DNA from 4 places in the Cohnella sp. 56 genome. Region 3 is predicted to be linked to each of the others. Evidence: riboswitches for the same ligand, from Rfam matches in the RefSeq annotation. Region 3 holds a riboswitch; each other region holds the start of a gene.
The links. Region 3 has a riboswitch for cyclic di-AMP ahead of VQ071_RS01120 (APC family permease). Riboswitches for the same ligand answer to the same signal wherever they lie in the genome.
Positions count from the first base shown of each region.

Region 1 (2,199 bases), on a different contig from region 3:
ATCTGCGGCAGCAGGAAGCCAACCATGGACAGCTTGTCGGCGGTCTTGTGCTGCCTTGCGATCTCGGCGGCGAATCCCTGCGGCATCTCGTACCGGTAGCTCAGGACTGCATCCGGCTTCACGAGCAGCTGCAGATGCGCATCGACAAGACCGGCCTTGCGGCTTTGCAGGATGACCGCGCCGGTGTCCGTGACGCGGCCGATGGGCTCCCATGCCGATGCGTCATACGCCGGCTGTTTTTTGAGCCATGCCAGCGCTTGGGCCGTCAGGCCTTCCGCATCTCTGACCGCCGCCTTGTCCTCGTCGGACATGGCACCGGCGCTCGCGGCCCATCCGACGACGGCGCCCGTCTCCATATGGAGCAGGACGCGATGGATGCCGCCGTCCGTACGCAGGTCGACCGCATACACATCCATCGGATAGCTGGCGTCCCAGTTGCTGTCGAATTCCTTGGTCAGCTTGTGCTTGGTCAGATAGGCGGCCATCCGATCGTCGCCCATATGCGTCACGGTCACATCCTTCACACGGTCCGGCGTCAGTTGCCAGTGCGTCTCGGCGTACGAGACCGCGAGCCTCTTAGCCTCTCCGCGGGAGACCGAACCTGCAGCGTCGTCTTTCATAGCGGGGACGATCGCGGGCAATACTTGCAGACAAACGAATAAAAAAAGTCCGATTCCGGCGGCGATAATCCAACGGGCTGATCTCAAAATGGTCCACTCCGATTCCGTATTATTCTAAAAAAACGCATACATCCGCCATTTAAATAACGATTCTAGCCATTACGCAGATTATCGCGGTAAAGGGCAGCCAAAACAAGAGAAAGAAGCTGAATCCTCGTAAAAATGAAGTTTAATCGCCATAGAACGGCGGTATATCTTCATTCAAGGCGATTTTTCGCTTTTCTGACGTTGTGTGTCTTGGACGGACAGACTATAATTCGATTTAATTGTTTAATTCCATCATACTACCCAGCCGAATTTCCGCAAAGAAAACGGGGGAACCACCGCATCATCCGGGGTGAATTCCGAGCGCGCAGCGCCGGATAGGGCAGCCTGTTCTGGCCCGAACCCGTCAGCTAACCTCGTAGGCTGCCAGACAGGACTACTGTGCGAAGGCACTGGAGCTCCAGTGTCTTTTTTTGCGCGCATATCGCGATTGCCGTCATGAGGTGAAGCAATTGTTCAAGAAAATCATCAGGTGGCTATACGCTTCGCCGCCCCGGGTATTGACGATCGGCTTCGCCGTCATTATTACCATCGGCGCGCTGCTGCTTCGGCTGCCCGTCTCCACGGTGTCGGGCGAGTCGACGCCGTGGCTCGAAGCCTTTTTCATCTCGAGCTCGGCCACCTGTGTGACCGGACTGACACGTCTGGACACGCTGGGCTACTTTTCCGTCTTCGGGCGGTGGGTCATTCTGATTCTCGTACAGCTGGGCGGGCTCGGCTTTATGACGATGGGCACGCTGTTCGCCTTTTTTGCCGGACGCCGGCTGTCGCTCAAGGACCGGCTTGTGCTCCAGGAGGCGATGAACCAGGGCAGCCTCGAGGGCATCGTGCGGCTCGTTCGCCGCGTGCTGATCTATGCGCTCTGCATCGAAGCGGTCGGCGCGCTGCTGTTCACCGCGCGCTTTATGCAGGACATGCATTTCCGCAAAGCTTTGTACTACGGCGTTTTTCATAGCGTCTCCTTTTTCAACAACGGGGGCTTCGATCTGTTCGGCGATTTCCGCAGCATGACGGACTACGTCGGAGATCCGTTTATGAATATTGTCGCCATGGCGCTGATTGTACTGGGCGGCGTCGGCTTCGTCGTGCTGTCCGACCTGGTCGAGCTGCGGACGCGGCGCAAGCTGTCTTATCATTCCGTAGTCGTGCTCTGGGTATCGGCGTTCCTCATCGTGCTGGGCACGATCACAATTTTTATTTTCGAATATACGAACGAGTCCACGTTTGCCCCGCTCGCATTCGGCGACAAGCTGCTCGCGGCGGCGCTGCAATCCGTCTCCACCCGCTCGGCCGGCGTGAGCACCGTCGATATCGGCTCGCTCCGCGACGCGACGCAGTTCGCGATGGTGCTCCTCATGTTCGTCGGCGCCTCGCCGGGCTCGACGGGCGGCGGCATCAAGACGACCGCGTTCGCCGTGCTCGCCGCCGCCGTATGGGCGATGCTGCGCGGACGCACGGACGTCGTGCTGCTCGG
Region 1 is NZ_JAZDQE010000017.1:70,623-72,821, forward strand. Features, by position in the region: gene VQ071_RS24070 (hypothetical protein) at 1-620, opposite strand, end outside; cyclic di-AMP (ydaO/yuaA leader) riboswitch at 961-1,104, shown strand; gene VQ071_RS24075 (TrkH family potassium uptake protein) at 1,178-2,199, shown strand, end outside.
Region 1: linked by a shared signal. The riboswitch ahead of VQ071_RS24075 (TrkH family potassium uptake protein) and the one ahead of VQ071_RS01120 (APC family permease) in region 3 are both predicted to bind cyclic di-AMP.

Region 2 (2,199 bases), on a different contig from region 3:
CCCACGACAGGCGATCGAGCAGCTCACCGAGAACGGCGGGATCGTCGTTGATGCCCCGAAGGACAGGCGTCTGGTTCACCACAATCGCACCTGCCTGGTGCAGCGCTTCGAACCCTCTCTTCGCTTCCGGCGTGATCTCGCGCGGATGATTGATATGCGCCATGACATAAATCCGCTTGTCCGTGGTGGAATGCGTGCGGATCAGCTCCAGCAGCGCTTCGTCTTCGTAGATCCGCATCGGATTGAATACCGGCATCTTGGAGCCGAGCCGTATGATCTTCACATGGTCGATCGCTCTCAGCCGCTCGAAGATCGTCCGCAGCTTGGGCGTGCCGAGGATCAGGCTGTCTCCCCCCGTGAGCAGGACATTGCTGATCTCGGGATGATCCGCAATATACTGCAGCCCCGGCTCCACATTGTTCACGGCCTCCTTCACGTCGTTGCGGAACAGCCGTTTGCGGAAGCAGTATCTGCAATACGCTCCGCACACCTCTGATACGATGAGCAGTGCCGTGGATTTGTATTTGTGCTGACAGCCCTCTACGACGTAGTTGGTGTCTTCGTCCGAAGCGTCCCATCGCCCGTATTCGCCCAGCTCGTCCTCGTTGGGGATAATGAGCTTGCGGATCGGGTCATCGGGGTTGTCCCAGTCGATCAGGTTCAAGTAATAATCGTTCACGCGAAAAACGAATTTATCCGTAATGCGATGAAGCTTCTCGCGGTCCGACTCGGGGATTTGCGTCAGTTTCCCGATATCCGTTATGTACTTTGGCTGTGCCATCTTGCATCCTCCTCATCGTATCAAAATTATGTGAAGGGCCATTTTTGGCAACAAAAAAGACCCGTTGTACGGGTCAAAAGACAAACGGAGCGCAGCTCCGCCGCAAGTATTGACCCATCTATAGCTGACGAGGTTAGCTGAAGGACTCGGGATAGATGGTTCCCTACGGTCTCGCGGACCGATTCGCCCCAAAAGAGTGGTTCCCCCGCTTTCCGGATGATCCGGAAATTAAGCCAGAAGCAACTATGAAAATAAAGGTGGAATTTAAAGGAAACGTAGCTGGTAATGATGAGTATACCAAACCTTATTCATTCAAACAACCTTTGATACAAAAATAGATTGTCTGTAATTTACTGTGAATTAATAGGCGCTCGCCGCTTGAGCGGCGGCTATTACGGCTTCCTCGCGATTTGTTTGATCGCCTGAATGATGGATTCCGCATCCCAACCGACCATCAGGTCCGCATTTTCTTTAATAATAAAAGATGCGGAGTCGAGGGCATCCCGTTGAACGGCGATCACAGGCTTGTGCAGACCGTCTCTGCAGGCAATAAGCTCTTTGTTGATCCAGCGGCTGTAATCCGGGTATCCCCCGACCAGCAGAATCACGACATCGCAAAATTTCATTTTGGCTTTAATAGTTTGGTAGAGCGCTCGTTCGTCGCTTGAGCGGTTCGCGGGATGGTCGGGAGCAATCAGCGTAAAAGCAGGATCGAATTGCTCTATGCGCCGCAGCAGCTCGCATAGTTCGTCGCAGGCGCCATTGTGGTTCCAGGCATAACTTAAATACAGGTGGTACCGGTTGTTTGCTTCAGATTGAAATGACATCACGAACTCCTTTTACTCATCTGCATAAAGAGAAAGAGCCCTGATGACAGGCTCCATCGTTTATCGATGCATATGGGATCGTTAAAAGGATAACAAAAAAACAGGCGACTCACAACCTTATTTGATAAATAAAATTGTATGTATAATTTTGTATGAAAAAAACCGCCGCCGCTGTTTGCGACGACGCCGCCATGTCCGGCGCGTTATAAGCGCGTTGTATTCAGGAATTGCTCGGTTCTCCGGTGCGCATGATCGTCTCCGACGACGACGACGACATCGTCTTCCCGAAGCACGACATGAGGCCCGGGAGAGATGGATACGTTAACGCCGCGTCTTAAGGCGATGATCGTCGCGCCGGTATTTTGCCAGAACTCAAGCGCTGCGATCGTTTTTCCGATCACATGCGCGTCCGGCTTGATCTTGAGCTCGACGGGATTGTAGGGCTTCAGATTTTTGAGACGGTCGGAGGCTTCGATAATTTCCTTCAACAGCACCTCGAACTTGCGGTCTACCTCGTGTTTTTCCACCAGCAGCTGCTGGATTTCCTGCTTCAGCGAATACGCGGATTTCAGATAATTGTTTTTCGATATA
Region 2 is NZ_JAZDQE010000015.1:42,935-45,133, forward strand. Features, by position in the region: gene VQ071_RS22615 (KamA family radical SAM protein) at 1-781, opposite strand, end outside; cyclic di-AMP (ydaO/yuaA leader) riboswitch at 889-1,026, opposite strand; gene VQ071_RS22620 (TIR domain-containing protein) at 1,174-1,608, opposite strand; gene VQ071_RS22625 (TrkA C-terminal domain-containing protein) at 1,812-2,199, opposite strand, start outside.
Region 2: linked by a shared signal. The riboswitch ahead of VQ071_RS22615 (KamA family radical SAM protein) and the one ahead of VQ071_RS01120 (APC family permease) in region 3 are both predicted to bind cyclic di-AMP.

Region 3 (2,199 bases):
GCTGTATTGGCATGGTCATGGGCGTCGGCATTGGTAATCGGTATTGGCGTCGGCATGGGCATGATCATCGGTGCTGGCGTCGGGTCATGGGCATTGGCATGGTCATGGGCGTCGGCACTGGCGTCGGGTCAAGGGCATTGGCGTTGGTAATCGGTATTGGCGTCGGCATGGGCATGATCATCGGTGCTGGTATCGACATGGTCATGGTCATTGGCATGGTCATGGGCGTCGGCACTGGCTCGGCATGGTCATCGGCATGGTTATGGGCGTCGGCACTGGCGTCGGGTCATGGGCATTGGCATTGGTAATCGGTATTGGCGTCGGCATGGGCATGATCATCGGTGCTGGTATCGACATGGTCATGGTCATCGGCAAAGCCTGCATATGTGCATCTTTTTAGGCAGCGAATGCCGGCGGCGGAGCGAATTCCTGCATCCGTACATCCTTTCAGGCGCCTGGCGCTGAATTTGCGCCCAAATGGACGAAAAGCCTGCATATTTGCAGGTATTAAGCTCGGCCGGTTAGCGCACCATTTCAAGCCTGCATATTTGCAGGAATTTAATTCATCTGCCCTGCTCGCCCGCGCGAGGACGTCCTTGCGCAGCATCTGACGCGCCCCGGCAGGGCTTCGCGTCATAAAAGTTGCGATAAATCGCGCGCGAATGTGTCCGAACGCGATAATGCATGAGCCGCTTGCATGTAATCGCTCTCTTGCGTCGCTAACGGTGCGCTATGCCGTTTCATGTGTATCGGCGGCAGTTTACATGAAGATGGAGCGTGCCTTATGATTCATTTCGTGTTCAATCACACATCCTAATCGCTGAATCCCGCAGGAGCGGGAACGGGGGAACCAACAGGAAGCCGCTGCCCGCCAGGCCGGCTATCCCGGGGTGAATCGCTTGATGCGTTCAAGCGTAGGGCTGCTTGCCGAGCCCGAATCCGACAGCTAACCTCGCAAGCGTCCGGAAGAGGAACCTGCGCCGCTATTCGCCGACGAATCAGCTGCGGGAGATTCTTTCCCGCGGCTTTTTGCCGATGGCACGACCAGGCCCGGAACAGCAAAGGAGCAGAGCTATGGTCAGCAAAGTTAAAAGGTTCTTGATCGGCAGACCGATGAAGAGTGCGGAGATCGAGGGCGCGAAGCTGGGCAAATTCAAGGCACTCGCCGTCTTGTCATCCGATGCCCTGTCGTCGGTCGCCTACGGCACGGAGCAGATCCTGCTCGTGCTCATGGCAGCGGGGTTCGCGGCCGTCTGGTATTCGGTGCCGATCTCGCTGGCGGTGCTCGGACTACTATTCATACTCATCCTGTCTTATCGCCAGACGATCTACGCCTACCCGGCAGGCGGGGGCGCCTATATCGTAGCCAAACACAATCTCGGCGTATCGACAGGTCTGCTGGCCGGCGGCTCCCTGCTGGTCGATTATATTCTGACGGTGGCGGTCAGCTCCTCCGCGGGCACCGACGCGATTACGTCCGCCTTTCCTTCGCTGCACGATCACCGCGTCCTGATCGCGCTCGTCATCATACTCGTCCTGACGCTCATGAATCTGCGCGGCGTGACCGAGTCCGCATCCGTGCTGGCGACGCCGATCTACCTGTTTGTCGTCGCGATCTTCGTCCTCATCGGCTCGGGCATCGTCAAGTACGCCGTGGGCGGCGTCGACGCGCATGTGCCCGAATTCGGCGCCGCCGTGTCCAACGTGAGCCTGTTCCTGCTGCTCAAGGCGTTCAGCTCCGGCTGCTCGGCACTCACCGGGGTCGAGGCCGTATCCAATGCGATTCCCAACTTCAAGAAGCCGGCCGAGCGCAATGCCGCCGCCACGCTGATCATGATGGGAACGATCCTCGGCGCGATGTTTATCGGCATCAGCCTGCTTGCCTACTGGTACGGCATCGCGCCCGACGAGAAGCAGACGGTCGTCTCGCAGATCGCCCAAGCGACCTTCGGGCGCGGCACAATTTATTACATTATCCAGGCGCTGACCGCGCTTATTCTGATGCTGGCGGCCAATACGGCATACTCCGCCTTCCCCCTGTTGGCGTTCATGCTGGCGAAGGACCGCTATATGCCCCACGCCTTCATGGTGCGCGGCGACCGTCTCGGCTACTCCAACGGCATTATTTTCCTCGGCGTCTTCTCCGCTCTGCTCGTCGTCGTATTCCACGGGAATACCGAGAACCTCATCCCGCTGTAT
Region 3 is NZ_JAZDQE010000001.1:251,032-253,230, forward strand. Features, by position in the region: gene VQ071_RS01110 (hypothetical protein) at 12-308, shown strand; gene VQ071_RS01115 (hypothetical protein) at 287-607, opposite strand; cyclic di-AMP (ydaO/yuaA leader) riboswitch at 809-976, shown strand; gene VQ071_RS01120 (APC family permease) at 1,075-2,199, shown strand, end outside.

Region 4 (2,199 bases), on a different contig from region 3:
TATTCCGCGAGCAGATTCGGCTGGCCAAGCGTGTGAACAAGCCGATCGTCATCCATAACCGGGATGCGCACGAGGATATTGTCCGCATTTTGCGCGAGGAGGGCGCCGCAGAGGTTGGCGGCATCATGCACTGCTTCTCGGGCAGCTGGGAGACGGCCAAGCAATGCCTCGATATGAACTTCTATATATCCTTCGGAGGACCGGTCACTTTTAAAAATGCGAGGGTGCCAAAAGAGGTATTATCGCGTATACCGCTGGACCGTCTGCTCATCGAAACGGATGCCCCATATCTCACTCCGCACCCCTTCCGCGGGAAGCGCAACGAGTCGTCCTACGTCCGATTTGTCGCCGACGCAGCTGCGGAAATCACAGGCCTTTCTAGGAAAAAAATAGAAGAAATTACGAGCCGAAATGCTTACGCCTGTTTCCGACTCGAAGAAAAACCGCTAACAATCGATGAAAAATAAATATTTTCTAAGATAAAACTAGTATTTGAACATCAAATTGAAAAAATTCGGCTTAAATTTGCCTAAAAACGCTGAAATTCGCTCTTTGCACGTTCTTTACACGTTTAGGGCAGGCGGGTTATTATCTTATCCAGAAGTCCGAATATGACATTCCTTTTCCAGTACGCTTAATCTCCCTGAACAGGGGAGCGGGGGACCCGACGCGGACGATGACCGGCTTGGTGCGTCATCCATGCGGCTGAGCAATCTAGGGGTGAATCGCATCGATCGGATGCGAAGGGCGACTCTCCACGTCCGAACCCGACAGCTAACCTCGCAAGCGTAGTAGAGAGAGGTAACCTCGTGCTGCCCTATCGTCCCTCGTCCAGTTGAGCGGAAGCCACGACCAGGTCCTCTGTCGCAGGCTTTTTTTGTGCCCGAATTCACGTATTCGGTGCTCAAGGCCGGCGCGGACCGCTCTCGCTGAAGCAATCCCGGGACTACGGAGGCGCATGAACAGACCTCGACAGCTGGGCAAGGCGGCGCATTAAGCCGGTGTGCAAGCCGCTCCACACCGTGCCTCCAGCGCCGTTATCACAAATGGATAGTCGCGTCAGACGAAATCATGTAGAACAGTCGACGGCGAGGCTATGAAGGAGGAACGAGAGAAATGGGTGCAATCCCCATCCAAGGGACCCATGATCCACGACCGACCGGCAAGCTTACCGCAGCGCGATGGTTGCATGAGCATCTGCGTTTGATTCTCTTGAGCGCAATCTTGTCCTTTGCTCTTACCATCTGTCTCATCATGCTGCTGCACGGCGCGTCCGCCAAGAGCGTGACCGTCGTGGACGGCGGGAAATCTACCGTCATCCAAACCCGCACTACCGATGTCTCGGCCCTGCTGAAGGAGCAGAGCATCACGGTCGGTCCAAACGATCAGCTGTCGGCAGCGCTGACGTCTTCCGTAGAGGACGGCACGCGCGTCGTCATCGATCGCGCAATAGGCATTCAGCTTGTCGCGGACGGGAAGATAGAGACCAAATATACAACAGTCGATACGGTAGGGGATCTGCTTAAGGCGGAGGGCATCGCGCTCTCCCCCGAAGACAAAGTAACGCCGGCCGTGTCGGCCCGCATTGACGAGGGCACACAGATCAAGATCGTCCGCGTCAAGCGCGAGGTCGTCACGACAGAGCATCCGCTTGAATACAAGGTCGTCAAGACACAAGATAAGACGATGCTTGAGGGCAAGCAGAAGGTCGTACAGACCGGACAAAGAGGCTTGCTGGTGAAAAAGTTCGAGCGCGTCTACGAGGACGGCAAGCTCGTCGACGAGCAATTGGTCTACAAGTCGCTGGCACAGCCGGCGGTGCAGCAGGTCGTGGCGGTCGGCGCCAAGAAAAAAGCCGCCGTCGCAACGCTCGCTTACAGCGAAGAAGCAGGCGCCAAGACGCTCCAGTTGAACGGCAAAACCGTCAACGTCAAACGCGTCATGTCGGGTGTGACGCTGACCGCCTATTCGGCGGGTCCGGCATCGACCGGCAAGGATGTAGGCGATCCGGGATACGGCATCACCGCATCCGGCACCCAAGTCGTGGAGGGCCGCACGGTTGCGGTCGATCCGAAGCTCGTGCCGCTGGGCTGGTGGGTGTATATCGAAGGCATCGGATTGCGCCGCGCCGAGGATACCGGCAGCGCGATCAAAGGCAAAAAGATCGACGTATACTACGACAGTGAGAAGTATGCGAAC
Region 4 is NZ_JAZDQE010000030.1:12,695-14,893, forward strand. Features, by position in the region: gene VQ071_RS28825 (TatD family hydrolase) at 1-467, shown strand, start outside; cyclic di-AMP (ydaO/yuaA leader) riboswitch at 622-804, shown strand; gene VQ071_RS28830 (ubiquitin-like domain-containing protein) at 1,225-2,199, shown strand, end outside.
Region 4: linked by a shared signal. The riboswitch ahead of VQ071_RS28830 (ubiquitin-like domain-containing protein) and the one ahead of VQ071_RS01120 (APC family permease) in region 3 are both predicted to bind cyclic di-AMP.